Regions from separate parts of the Nitratireductor mangrovi genome, predicted to be linked through region 1. Evidence: predicted binding sites of a transcription regulator. Region 1 holds the regulator's gene; each other region holds the start of a gene.

What was found. Region 1 encodes PhoB, which activates phosphate uptake and scavenging genes when phosphate is short. Its sites were predicted from a motif close to TGTCATNNANCTGTCAT; they were not measured.
Region 2: the regulator PhoB is predicted to act here: its motif matches at 1,679-1,695, upstream of phnF (phosphonate metabolism transcriptional regulator PhnF).
Region 3: the regulator PhoB is predicted to act here: its motif matches at 2,280-2,296, upstream of FQ775_RS22020 (DUF1868 domain-containing protein).
Region 4: the regulator PhoB is predicted to act here: its motif matches at 1,394-1,410, upstream of FQ775_RS17580 (YdcH family protein).

What each region holds. Positions count from the first base shown of each region.
Region 1 is NZ_CP042301.2:3,377,372-3,380,545, reverse strand. It holds gene pstA (phosphate ABC transporter permease PstA) at 1-71, shown strand, start outside; gene pstB (phosphate ABC transporter ATP-binding protein PstB) at 84-899, shown strand; gene phoU (phosphate signaling complex protein PhoU) at 941-1,648, shown strand; gene phoB (phosphate regulon transcriptional regulator PhoB) at 1,675-2,361, shown strand; gene FQ775_RS16460 (FG-GAP repeat domain-containing protein) at 2,377-3,174, opposite strand, start outside.
Region 2 is NZ_CP042301.2:4,196,508-4,199,681, forward strand. It holds gene FQ775_RS20575 (DMT family transporter) at 32-919, shown strand; gene phnF (phosphonate metabolism transcriptional regulator PhnF) at 921-1,646, opposite strand; gene phnG (phosphonate C-P lyase system protein PhnG) at 1,770-2,231, shown strand; gene phnH (phosphonate C-P lyase system protein PhnH) at 2,231-2,842, shown strand; gene FQ775_RS20595 (carbon-phosphorus lyase complex subunit) at 2,843-3,174, shown strand, end outside.
Region 3 is NZ_CP042301.2:4,479,636-4,482,809, forward strand. It holds gene FQ775_RS22015 (anthranilate synthase) at 1-2,007, opposite strand, end outside; gene FQ775_RS22020 (DUF1868 domain-containing protein) at 2,343-3,056, shown strand.
Region 4 is NZ_CP042301.2:3,603,518-3,606,691, forward strand. It holds gene FQ775_RS17570 (MFS transporter) at 1-715, shown strand, start outside; gene FQ775_RS17575 (ArsR/SmtB family transcription factor) at 851-1,114, shown strand; gene FQ775_RS17580 (YdcH family protein) at 1,154-1,330, opposite strand; gene FQ775_RS17585 (YdcH family protein) at 1,550-1,753, shown strand; gene purE (5-(carboxyamino)imidazole ribonucleotide mutase) at 1,837-2,334, shown strand; gene FQ775_RS17595 (5-(carboxyamino)imidazole ribonucleotide synthase) at 2,331-3,174, shown strand, end outside.

The DNA.
Region 1 (3,174 bases):
TGCTCGGATTTCTGGTGATCATGAACGCCATCGCTGTTGTGCTGCGCAAGCGCTTCGAGCGTCGCTGGTAACGGAGTGAGGAAATGAACATGCTGACCGAAGCCGGAGTCGAGAAGAAGCTGACCGAGATGGCCGACGAGAACGCGATCAAGATGCGTGGCAGGAACGTCACCGTCCACTACGGCGAGAAGCAGGCGCTTTTCGACGTCAATCTCGACGTGCCGGAAAAGCAGGTCATGGCGCTGATCGGCCCGTCCGGTTGCGGCAAGTCAACCTTCCTGCGTTGCCTCAACCGCATGAACGATACCATCCCGATCTGCAAGGTCGGCGGCGACATAACGCTCGACGCCGAGGACATCTACGATCCCAGGATCGACGTGGTCGAGCTCAGGGCGCGTGTCGGCATGGTGTTCCAGAAGCCGAACCCGTTTCCGAAGTCGATCTACGAGAACATTGCCTACGGGCCGCGCATCCATGGTCTGACCAAGGCGAAGTCGGACCTCGACGGCATCGTGGAATCGAGCCTGCAGAAGGCGGCGCTGTGGAACGAGGTCAAGGACCGGCTGCACGAGCCGGGCACCGGGCTTTCCGGCGGCCAGCAGCAGCGCCTGTGCATCGCGCGCGCCATCGCGGTGTCGCCGGAGGTGATCCTCATGGACGAGCCCTGCTCGGCGCTCGACCCGATCGCCACCGCCAAGGTCGAGGAACTGATCGACGAGCTTCGGCAGAACTACACCATCGTCATCGTCACCCACTCCATGCAGCAGGCGGCCCGCGTCTCGCAGCGCACGGCGATGTTCCACCTCGGTTACCTCGTCGAGGAAGGGCCGACGGACAAGATGTTCACCAACCCTGACGACAAGCGCACCCAGGACTACATCACCGGCCGTTTCGGCTGATCGGCCGCGCGCCACATCCCGCCTTCACGAGGAGCGAGCCCATGGGCGAGCACACCGTCACATCCTTCGACGACGATCTTGAAGAGGTCGACAAGCTGATCCGCGAGATGGGCGACCTGGCCGGTTCGATGATCGGCGACGCCACCCGCTCGCTGCTGAGTTCGGACAATCCGCTGGCCCAGCGCATCATCTCCGACGACGCGATCATGGATGCCAAGCAGCGCGAGCTCGACGAGCGTGCCATCACGCTGATCGCCAGGCGCCAGCCCATGGCCCAGGATCTGCGTGCCGTGATCGGCGCTATCCGCATGGCCGGCGACCTGGAGCGTATCGGCGATCTCGCCAAGAACATCGCCAAGCGCGTCGGCGCCATCGGCCAATCGACGACGCCCAAGAGCCTGTCGCATTCGATCGAATCGATGGCCGAGATGGTGCACGCCCAGACCTCCGGCATCGTCGACCGTTATGTCGGACGCGACGCCGAAGCGCTGAAGGCGCTCAGGGCCGGCGACGAGAAGATCGACATCAAATACACCGCGATCTTCCGCGAGCTGCTCACCTACATGATGGAAGACCCGCGCAACATCACCGCGTGTACGCACCTGCTGTTCTGTGCCAAGAACCTTGAACGCATCGGCGACCACGCCACCAACATTGCCGAGAACGCCTATTATGTGATGACCGGCAACCAGTTGCCGATCAGCCGGCCCAAGCTGGACGAGACGGCGGTCTCGGACGCGACGGCCTGAGACCGCGAGGTGCCTTGTTGGCGATGATGGCGGCAAAGATCATGGTCGTGGAGGATGAAGAACCCCTCTGCGTCCTGCTGAAATACAACCTCGAGGCCGAAGGCTACAATGTCGAGGTGATCAGCCGCGGCGACGAGGCCGAGATCCGGCTGCAGGAAAGCGTGCCCGACCTGCTCGTGCTCGACTGGATGATCCCCGCCGTCTCCGGCATCGAGCTGTGCCGGCGGCTCAGGATGCGGCCCGAGACCGAAAGGCTGCCGATCATCATGCTGACGGCGCGCGGCGAGGAGAGCGACCGCGTGCGCGGCCTTGCCACCGGCGCCGACGACTATCTGGTCAAGCCGTTCTCGACGCCGGAATTCATCGCCCGCGTGCGCGCGCTGTTGCGCCGCGCCAAGCCGGAGGTGCTGTCAAGCGTGCTCAAGGTCGGCGACATCGTGCTCGACCGCGAGGCGCATCGCGTCTACCGGCGCAAGAGCGAGATCAGGCTGGGGCCGACCGAGTTCCGGCTGCTGGAATTCCTGATGCAGCATCCGGGCCGCGTCTTTTCGCGCAGCCAGTTGCTCGACAATGTCTGGGGCGAGACGATCTATATCGACGAACGTACCGTCGACGTCCATGTCGGCCGCCTGCGCAAGGCGGTCAATTCCGGCCGCCTGCCGGACGTCATCCGCACCATCCGTGGTGCCGGCTACGCCATCAAGGAAGCTTAGCCGGCAATCTTCTTGTCACTGCGCGTCGCTGGCCTGCCAGGCGTCACCCTTGTCGCTCGGGGTTATCGTGTCGTCGGCCTCCGGCGGATACCAGTAGCGCGCCGCGTTCGCCTCGCGGCCGATCAGCACGAAATTGTTGGCAAAGACCCGGTAGGGCGCGCTCCATTCGCCGTCAGGCCACTTGACGCGCACCTGGGCGCGTTCGGCCGTGCCCAGCCCGACATGGACGAAGCCGGCATGCCCCGAGGCGTGGCCGCCGCCGACCTGCACGGTGCGGTTATAGGTGTTGTTGCCGGCCTTGACCGAGACCAGCGCCCCGACCGCGTTGCGGTTCGGCCCCGGCTGCGAGAGTTCGACGGCGAGGAAGTTGCCCATCGGCCTCGCACCGAACGCGACCCTGGCGCCACGGTTGCGGAACAGGGTGACGTTCTGCTCGCGGTTGACGACCAGCAGGTCGAGCATGCCGTCGGCGTTGAAATCCTCCACCACCGCGCCGCGGCCCTTGGTCGGCAGGTTGATGCCGGCCAGGTGTCCGGCCTCGATGAAGCTGCCGTCCCACTGGCCGAGCAGCAGGTTGTCCGGGTCGACCGCGGCAAAATCCGGCATGCGTTCGACATTGCCCTTGGCGATGAACAGGTCGAGCAGCCCGTCATTGTTGAAGTCGGCGAATTCGGAATGCCAGCCGGTCGACGGCTTCAGATCGTCACTGGCATAGGGCCGGTGCGCCGTTGCGCCCTTGTCGAAGGCGATGTCGACATAGGTCGGCTCGTCGGTGTCCGCCTCCTCCGACAGCTTCTGCAGCTTGGTGTCGCC
Region 2 (3,174 bases), 820 kb from region 1:
TATCTGGGTCAATGCGAAAGGATCGGACACAATGAGCCAGACCACCTCTGCCAACATGCCTACGGCCGCTTTGCGCGGTGCTGCGATCATGGTCGCGGCCGGCCTCGCCTTCGCCGGGCTCAACGTTGCCGTGCAGTGGGCAACGGTCGTTGCCGGCGCGTCGTCGCCGGCTGTCGCCTTCTGGCAATATTGCATCGCTCTTGTTCTGGGCGCGCCGCTCGTCTGGCGCGGTGGCGTCCATATCCTGCACACGCGGCACGTCGGTCTTCACCTCGTGCGCGTTCTTCTTGCCGCCGCGGGGGTCCAGGTCTGGGTCTACGGGCTGTCCGTGGTGCCGATCTGGCAGGCGATCGCGCTGGCCATGACCTCACCCTTCTTCGTCGTCGCCGGCGCCGGACTGCTCCTGAGGGAGCGTGTCGATGCGACGCGCATCGCCGCCACCGTCGCCGGCTTTGCCGGGGCCATGGTTATCATCGCGCCGTGGTCGGAAGCATTCACCCGGCATGCGCTGCTGCCTATTCTGGCGGCTGCCTGCTGGGCCGGTACGTCCCTGATCACCAAATATCTGACCCGCCTTGAGCCCACGGCCGGCATCACCGTTTACCTGCTCTTGCTCCTGACGCCGGTCAACGCGCTGGTCTGGGTGGGGTCCGGCTTCGATCTTCCGACCAGTGCCGCATGGGGTGCGCTTCTTGCCGCCGGCGCATTGACCGCGCTGGCGCAATATCTGCTCACCTGGGCCTATGCGAGTGCGGATGCGGCCTATCTGCAGCCCTTCGACGACCTGAAGCTGCCCTTCAACATTCTCGCTGGCTGGGTGGTCTTCGGCGCCGCGCCGACGCTTGGCTTCTGGCCGGGTGCGGCGCTGATCGTCGCCGCTTCGTTCTATCTGATGCGGCGCGAGCAATTGCGGTCGTGAGTTACGCCGGTGGCGTCACGGAAAGCTCGACACGGTCGGCGGCGAAGCGGGTTTCCGAGAACTGGATCGGCCGCCCGCCGATGTCGACATTGATCGCGATGGTGACCAGTACGATGGCGCCCGCCGCGAGCCCCAGATCGTCGAGGTCGTCGTCGTCGGCGTGGCGGGCCGAAACCAGCGTCGACTGGCGAAAATAGTCTTCGACGCCATAGCGTTTGAACGCGAGCGTCACCGAGCCGAGTTCCTGGAATGCATCGGCGAAGCCCGCGAAGCGCTCGGCGTCGAACCAGCTGGTGGCCCGGGAGACAGGCCGTCCGTCAGCTTCCGACATGGTTTCCATGCGGATGACTGGCGCGCCGTCGGCGAGATCGAGCGCCTCGGCAACGCGGCCGGAGGCAGCTTCCCGTGACTCTCTCAGAAGATGTCCGCGCCGGTCGCGCGCCTGGTCGCGCAGGCCTTCCGAAAAGCGGGTGCGTGCGCTGATCGGATATTTCAGCCGTCTGCGCTCTTCGACGAAAGTGCCTCGGCCTTGCTCGGCGCGCAGCACGCCTTCGTCGATCAGTGCGGCGATGGCGTTGCGCACAGTGTGCCGATTGACGCCGAAGCGCGCGGCAAGCGCGGTTTCGGGCGGCAGCCTCCCGCCTTCGGCCAGTGTGCCCGCTCCAACGCCATGTCGAATCTGGTCGGCAATCTGGCGCCACAGCGATATGCCGCTGCGACGCTCCATTGCTTTCGCCGATCCTGCCATTTGACCACCCCTGTCATGCGCCCGTCATGGACAAGCACTAGAAAATCGCATAGCTTGTATAATTGTATAGATCAATAGACAAATAAACAGGATCAGCCAGGGATGAGAGCAGGCACGAACAGCGCTTTGAGCGACCGCGGGCGGGCGATGGCGCTGCTGGCACGCTCGGATGGCGACGAGATACGGCGGCTCTGGGAGGCATCCGGCCTCGCCGTCGAGGTGGAGCCGGTTCGTGGCCCGGAAACCGGCCTCGTCATGCTGCGTGGGCGCATGGGCGGTGGCGGCGCAGCCTTCAATCTGGGCGAGGCGACGGTGACGCGTGCCACCGTGCGGCTCGTCACCGGCGAGGTCGGGCATTCCTATGCCCTCGGTCGCGATGCCGACAAGGCACGCATCGCCGCGACGGTGGACGCGCTCTGGCAGCGCGCCGAGGCGCGTGCGGCGGTCGAGGAGCGGATCGTGACGCCACTGGCGGCAGCGGCGGCGGAAGCCGACAAGCGCCGCCGTGACGAGACCGCGGCCACGAAGGTCGACTTTTTCACCATGGTGCGCGGAGAGGATTGATGGAACTTTCCAGCCGTTCGATCGATGGTGGCTTTGTAGAGCCGGTCATCGCCGCACAAGGCGTTTTCCGTGCCGTCATGGACGCCATGGCACGGCCCGGAACGTCGGGCGAGTTGCCGCCGCTGGCGCGGCCGCCGGCGCCGCTTTCGCCAGAAGCCGGTGCTGTGGCCCTGACGTTGTGTGATCACGATACGCCGGTCTGGCTCGACCCGCCGCTTTCCGCCAGCGAGGAGGTCAGGGCGTGGCTTGGTTTCCACACCGGCGCCCCTCTCGCCTTCACCCCTGCCGAGGCGCATTTCGCGCTGGTGTCGCGCCCGGGCGAACTGATCGCTCTCGAAAACTTCGCCCAGGGTTCGCAGGAATATCCCGATCGCTCGGCGACGCTGATTCTTCAGACGGAGACGCTGACGGGCGGCGAGGAGCTGGTGCTGACCGGTCCGGGTATCGAGACCAGCACCACGCTGGCGCCTCAGCCTCTGCCACGCCACTTCGCCACCCAGTGGCGCCAGAACAATTCGCGGTTCCCGCGCGGAATCGATCTTGTTCTGGTCGCGCCCGGCGCGCTCGCCTGCCTGCCGCGCACAACCCGCATCGCCGGAAAGGACGCATAGATGTATGTCGCCGTTAAGGGCGGCGAGGCCGCCATCGAGAACGCGCACCGGCTGCTGGCCGATCGCCGCCGGGGCGAGCGCGACGTGCCCGCCCTCGGCCTCGACCAGATCGTCGAACAACTGGCGTTGGCCGTCGACCGCGTCATGACCGAAGGCTCGCTCTATGACCGGGACCTGGCTGCGCTCGCTGTGCGGCAGGCGCGGGGTGACCTGATCGAGGCGATCTTCCTCGTGCGCGCCTATCGCACCACGCTGCCGCGCTTCGGTTATGCAAGGCCGGTGGATACCGGTGCCATGCTGGTCGAGCGTCGCGTCTCGGCAACCTACAAGGA
Region 3 (3,174 bases), 1.1 Mb from region 1:
ATCGTCCGGCAGCCGCACCGCGTCGGCGAAGATCGAATGATAGCGCCCGACCGTCACCTCTTTCGGCAGGCCCGAAAACACGATGCCGGGCCGGTTGACGCGGATGCGCGACGGCTTGCCGTGCATCGGGATGTGCAATTGTCGCAACTCTCCGCCATAGGCCTCGGTCAGCGCCTGCAGGCCGAGGCACACCCCGAAGATCGGCAGTTGCCGCCGGCGCGCCTTGTCGATCGTTGCCTTGCAGTCGAAATCGGCCGGGCTGCCCGGCCCCGGCGAAAGCACGACCAGGTCGGGTGCAAGCCGGTCGAACACCTCCTCGGCGACAGGCGTACGCACCGTGGTCACGCGCGCGCCGGTCTGGCGGAAATAATTGGCGAGCGTGTGCACGAAGGAATCCTCGTGGTCGACCAGAAGGATGTCGATCCCTTCGCCCACTCGCGCGCTCTGCCGCTCCACCCCGCCATCGTTCTTCGTTCCCGCGTCGCGGATGGCCGAAAGCATCGCGGCGGCCTTGAGTTCGGTCTCGGCTTCTTCCTCCTCCGGCATGCTGTCATAGAGCAGCGTCGCGCCGGCGCGCACTTCCGCGATCCCGTCCTTGATGCGGATGGTGCGCAGCGTCAGTCCGGTGTTCATGTCGCCGTTGAAATGTACCATGCCGATCGCGCCGCCATACCAGGCGCGCGGGCTGCGCTCGTGCTTCTCGATGAAGCGCATCGCCCACAGCTTGGGCGCTCCGGTGACGGTGACCGCCCAGGCGTGGCTCAGGAAGGCGTCGAAGGCGTCCATGCCCTCGCGCAGCCGGCCTTCGATATGGTCGACCGTGTGAATCAGGCGCGAATACATCTCGATCTGGCGCCGGCCGATGACCCGCACCGAACCCGGCTCGCACACGCGGCTCTTGTCGTTGCGGTCGACGTCGGAACACATGGTCAGTTCCGCCTCGTCCTTCTTCGAGTTGAGCAGCTTCAGGATCTGCTCCGAATCCGAGATCGCGTCCTCGCCGCGCTTGATCGTGCCGGAGATCGGGCAGGTTTCGACCCGCCTGCCGTTGACGCGCACGAACATCTCCGGCGACGCGCCGATCAGATATTCCTGGTCGCCGAGATTGATGAAGAAGGAATAGGGCGACGGATTGATCTCCTTCAGCCGGCGCGAGATCGCCGATGGCGCCGTCTCGCAGCGCTCGTAGAACATCTGGCCGGGCACCACCTCGAACAGGTCGCCGCGCCGGAAGCTCTCGATCGCCTTGGTCACCAGCCTCGCATATTCGCCCGGCTCGTGGTCGCCGCGCGGCGGCACCCTGTCCGAAAGCCTGAACTCTTCGGCGACGCTGTCGCGCGGCAGGCCTTCGGTCGTAAAGCCGTCGCCGGCATAATCGTAGCGGTCGATCCACGCCCGCGCCGCATGATGGTCGACGACCAGGATCTCGTCGGGAAGGTAGAGCACCAGGTCGCGCTGGCTTTCGGGCCGCTCCAGCCGGTAGTCGACCGGGTCGAACTGGAAGGCGAGGTCGTAGCCGAAAGCGCCGAACAGGCCGAGATCGGGATCGTGCTCGCTGCGGAAGAGGCCCACCACGGCGCGCAGCACGGTGAAGACCGAAGGTACCCTGGAGCGCTCCTCCTCCGAGAGAACGCCCTTGGGTTCGGCGACCGTGATCGTCGCCGAACGTGGGCCCCGTTCGTCGACGCTGGCCTCGTCCAGTCCGTCGATCACGGCCAGGATCGCCGGCAGGATCGCCTCGCCGCGCGCGTTGAAGGCTTCGACCGTCATCTTCCGGCCGCGCGCCGAGATCGCCAGCGGCGGGTCGATCATCGCCGTATCCCAGCGGGTATAGCGCCCGGGATATTCGTAGTTGGAGGAAAAGACGCAGCCGCGGCGGCTGTCGAGCCCGTCGAGATAGGGCTCTATCGCGCCGGCATAGCCGGTGTCGCTGCGGCGTCTGGTTATGGTGAGGCCGCCTTGGGTGCCATAGCGCTCGGCGCCGTCATCGAGGACTTCCAACGTCATTTCCGTTTCCCTTCGGTTCGTCGGAAGCCCGGCATATCAAAAAGGCCGCCCGGTACTCCCGAAGCGGCCATCATTTGTCGCGTACGCGCAGTTGATCGGGCCGCTTTCAGCAGCGCCACCACCAAGCCTGTGCGATCGACATGTTCATGACGGTTTCAATAGCCGCGAAGCAGGTCACGCGCAACAGCTTTTGGTCCAACGGTCGGAAGTGCCGGAAGCCCGCCAGGAAAGGCGTCCCGCGCGACGGCCCCGCAAGCGGCAACCCCGCCCACGGTCACGCAACCGTCAAGCGCCGGCTATAGATCACGACGGACCAGGCAGGAGAGAATACGCGCATGAGCTACGAAACGACTGACGCTTTCGAGTGTCATTTCACCGAGATCGGCAAGGAGGCCCCGCCGCGCCACCTCGGCACTCGTTATGACGTCGAGGGCCGCTTCCTGCCCGAGCCCGGCAACACCATCGTCTGCCATGTCGTGGCGGGTTCGGCGACGGCGGCAGCCTTGCTGGCCGCGCGGGATGCGCTGAAGGCGCTCCCCCATGGTGACCGCTTCACCTGCACGCCGCCGTCGAGCTACCACATGACGGTGTTCCAGGGCACGATCGAGGGTCGCCGCGGGCCGGACTACTGGCCGGCCGGGCTTTCCGCCGACATGCCGATCGATGACACGACCGAATGGTTCGCGGCGCGCCTGCGGGGCCTCCCGCCCGCGCCGTCCTTTCGCATGCGGCCGGTTCAGATGACCCCGCTGGGCCTGGTCGTCGCCGGCGCCACCGACGCCGACGAGAAGGCGATCCGGGGTTGGCGCGACCGTCTCACGGCGCTGTTCGACTACCGCCATCCCGACCATGACGAATACGTCTTCCACGTCACGCTCGCCTACCAGACGGCCTGGCTGCCGGCCGATGCGGGTGCGGCCTACCGTCCAGCGCTTGCGGAGATCACCCGCCGGATCGTCGAGGCCGCGCCGACGCTCGAACTCGGTCCGCCCGAGTTTTGCGTCTTCGACGACATGAAGGAATTCCGTCCCCTGATCGCGCTCGGCTGAGCGGCGGACCTCGTCGGTTTGCGTCGTCCCTGGCCCTCAGGCCGGGACAAAACCGCTTGCATTCTGCAATCAATGGTCTTATTAAGAAACCAGTTGCAAAAAAGAAGCAATCGGCCCG
Region 4 (3,174 bases), 230 kb from region 1:
TTCGCCGGTGGCTTTCGCCGGCTGCATCCTGGTCGGTGTCGCCAACGGCGCCTGGGGCACACTCGGCGCCGTCTATGGCGCCCGCATCGGCATCTCGACGGCCGAGATCGCGCTGATGATGAGTATCACCGTGATCGCCGGCGCTGCGATGCAGATGCCGGCCGGCCGCATCTCCGACCGCACCGATCGCCGCTATGTGCTGGCGGCGGCCTCCTTGGGCGCGGCGCTTTTCGGGCTGGTGATCTTCATTGCCTCGGCCCGCTCCGGCATCGCGGTCATCATCCTGACCGGTGCCTACGGCGCTCTTGCCTACACGCTCTATTCGATCGCCGTTGCGCATGCCAACGACCACGCCGCGAACGAGGACTTCGTGAAGGTGTCGGGCGGCCTGCTGCTGCTTTACGGCTTCGGCACCATGATCGGCCCGGTGGTGGGCGCCCTGCTGATGGAGGCGCTGCGACCGGAGAGCCTGTTCCTGTCGACGGGCCTCGCCCATCTCGCGCTGGCCGCCTACACACTGCTGCGCATAACCCGCCGCGCTCCGGTGCCGCTCGACGAACGCGAGACCTTCACCACCCACCCGGCCGAACGTGCGCTGACTCCGGAAGCGTTGCATCTCGATCCGCGCAGCGAGGCCGGCGCCGAGGACATCATGCAGGAGCCGGAACCGGAAACGAACGCACCGGACGAGGAAGCGCCACGCGACGGCGGCTGACCGGTTGGCTGACCAATGCCGGTCGACTCTGTCGGTCCGACGCGAAGTCATCAACGCGGCAATGGTTATCCGGACCGGTCCCGGCCTCGGAATAGCGGTTTCCCCTTTCCGCGTAATTGATCTAACGTCGCCGCGATGAGTTCCGCCGACCCCTTTACCGCCATCGCCGACGCCAACAGGCGCCACCTTCTCGAAGAGCTTCGGCGTGGGCCGAAAACGGTGAACCAGCTTGCCGCCGGGCTGCCCGTCTCGCGGCCTGCGGTTTCACAACATCTCAAGGTGCTGCTCGACGCAGGACTGGTCGTCGCGCGCGCCCAGGGCACACGTCGTCTCTACGCCGTCAATGACGGCGGCTTCCTGAAACTCAATATCTGGCTTGACCAGTTCTGGCGCGAGTGAGCCGCCGCGGCTCACCTCGCCCGGGTCGAAGCTGTCTGGTCAGTGCCTCGTGGGCACGGTCAGCTTTTCGATCTCATCCTTGAGCGCCAGCTTGCGACGCTTGAGGCGGTTGATTTCCAAAGTATCGACTGACGGGTGGGTCAGCGCGTCGTCGATTTCGCGTTCGAGTTCACCATGCTTGCGCCGCAATTCCTCAAGATGGGATGCTAGAGACATCAGTGCCATTCCCTTCCATCGTTTCCTCGAAGCGTTGCCGCGGGCCGCTCGCAAAAGCGACTCGTGACATTGCGATGACAGTGTGCCACCACTTTCCGGGCAAGTCGAATGGCGGGTGGTAGCATTTTCTGAAAGGCCGAAATGTGCTATAGGCCCGACAGCGATGCAGCACCCGTCGGACCCGCTTCAGGGCGGGCTGCAGCGCCGGGGAATCTTTGAATGGCAGATCAGGACCAAGCCGAAATTCGTCTCGAATTTGCGCGCTTGAAACAGGAACATGCGGATTTTGACGTCGCCATCAACGCCATGATCGCCACCGGCTGCGATCCCCTCCAGGTCCAGCGCATGAAGAAGAAAAAGCTGTCGATCAAGGATCGTCTGCGCGAACTCGAAGACCGCATCATCCCCGATATCATCGCCTGACAGCGCAGCACTCGCCTGCCGCGCTTGCGGCTCCGGTCCAATTCCGCTAAGGCGCCTCATCCTTGGCAGGGCAGGACGGATTCTTGGCCGATCAGAGCGCCGATGTCGCCATCATCATGGGCAGCCAGTCCGACTGGCCGACCATGCGCCATGCCGCCGACACGCTCGACAGGCTGGGCGTCGCCCATGAGGCGTTGATCGTTTCAGCCCACCGTACGCCGGAGCGGCTTTACGAATTCGCCCGTTCCGCGCGCGACAAGGGCTACAAGGTGATCATCGCCGGCGCCGGCGGCGCCGCCCACCTGCCGGGCATGACGGCGGCGCTCACGCCACTGCCGGTCTTCGGCGTTCCCGTTGAATCGAAAGCGCTTTCGGGACAGGACTCACTGCTCTCGATCGTCCAGATGCCGGCCGGCATCCCGGTCGGCACGCTGGCGATCGGGCGTTCCGGCGCCGTCAATGCCGCCCTCCTCGCCGCCGCCGTGCTGGCCCTCGGCGACGCCGCCCTTGCCCAACGGCTCGACCGTTTCCGCGCCGAGCAGACCGACGCGGTGGCGCCGGCGCCGACCGACGAGACATGAAGAAGCCGCTCGCGCCCGGCGCGACGATAGGCATCATCGGCGGCGGCCAGCTCGGCCGCATGCTGGCGGCAGCCGCCGGTCGGCTCGGCTACGGTGCCGTTATCCTCGAACCCCAGGCCGACTGCCCGGCGGCCCAGCTCGCCTCCAGCCAGATCGTCGCCGCCTATGACGACCATGCGGCGCTGACCACGCTTGCCGCCCGCTGCGACGTGGTCACCTACGAGTTCGAAAACGTTCCCGTCGGCGCCGCCCGTCACCTTGCCGATCATGTGCCGGTGTTCCCGCCGCCGCGCGCGCTGGAGGTGGCCCAGGACCGGCTGGTCGAGAAACGTTTCCTCACCGAGGCGGGGATATCCACAGCCCGCCACTTTTCTGTGGACAGCGATGCCGACCTCGCCGCGGCCCTCGCCGAAACCGGCGGCTGCGGCGTCCTGAAGACCCGCCGCCTTGGCTATGACGGCAAGGGCCAGCGTGTCTTCCGCAACGCGTCGCCCGCCGATGCCGAAGGCGTCTTCGCCGCCATGGGCGGCGTGCCGCTGATCCTCGAGGCGTTCGTCGATTTCTCGGCCGAGTTCTCCGTCATCGCCGCCCGCGGCCTGAACGGCGAAACCGCCACCTACGAGGCGGCGCGCAACGAGCATCGCGACGGCATACTGCGCCGCTCCGTGGTCCCCTCTGGCCTCGACCCGGCGACGCTGGCCTCCGCCCGCGACGCCACCGTGGCCCTGCTTGAGGCGCTCGGCTATGTCGGCGTCATCGGCGTCGAGTTCTTCGCGCTCCCCGCCGGCGGTTTCCTCGCCAACGAATTCGCCCCGCGCGTCCACAATTCCGGGCACTGGA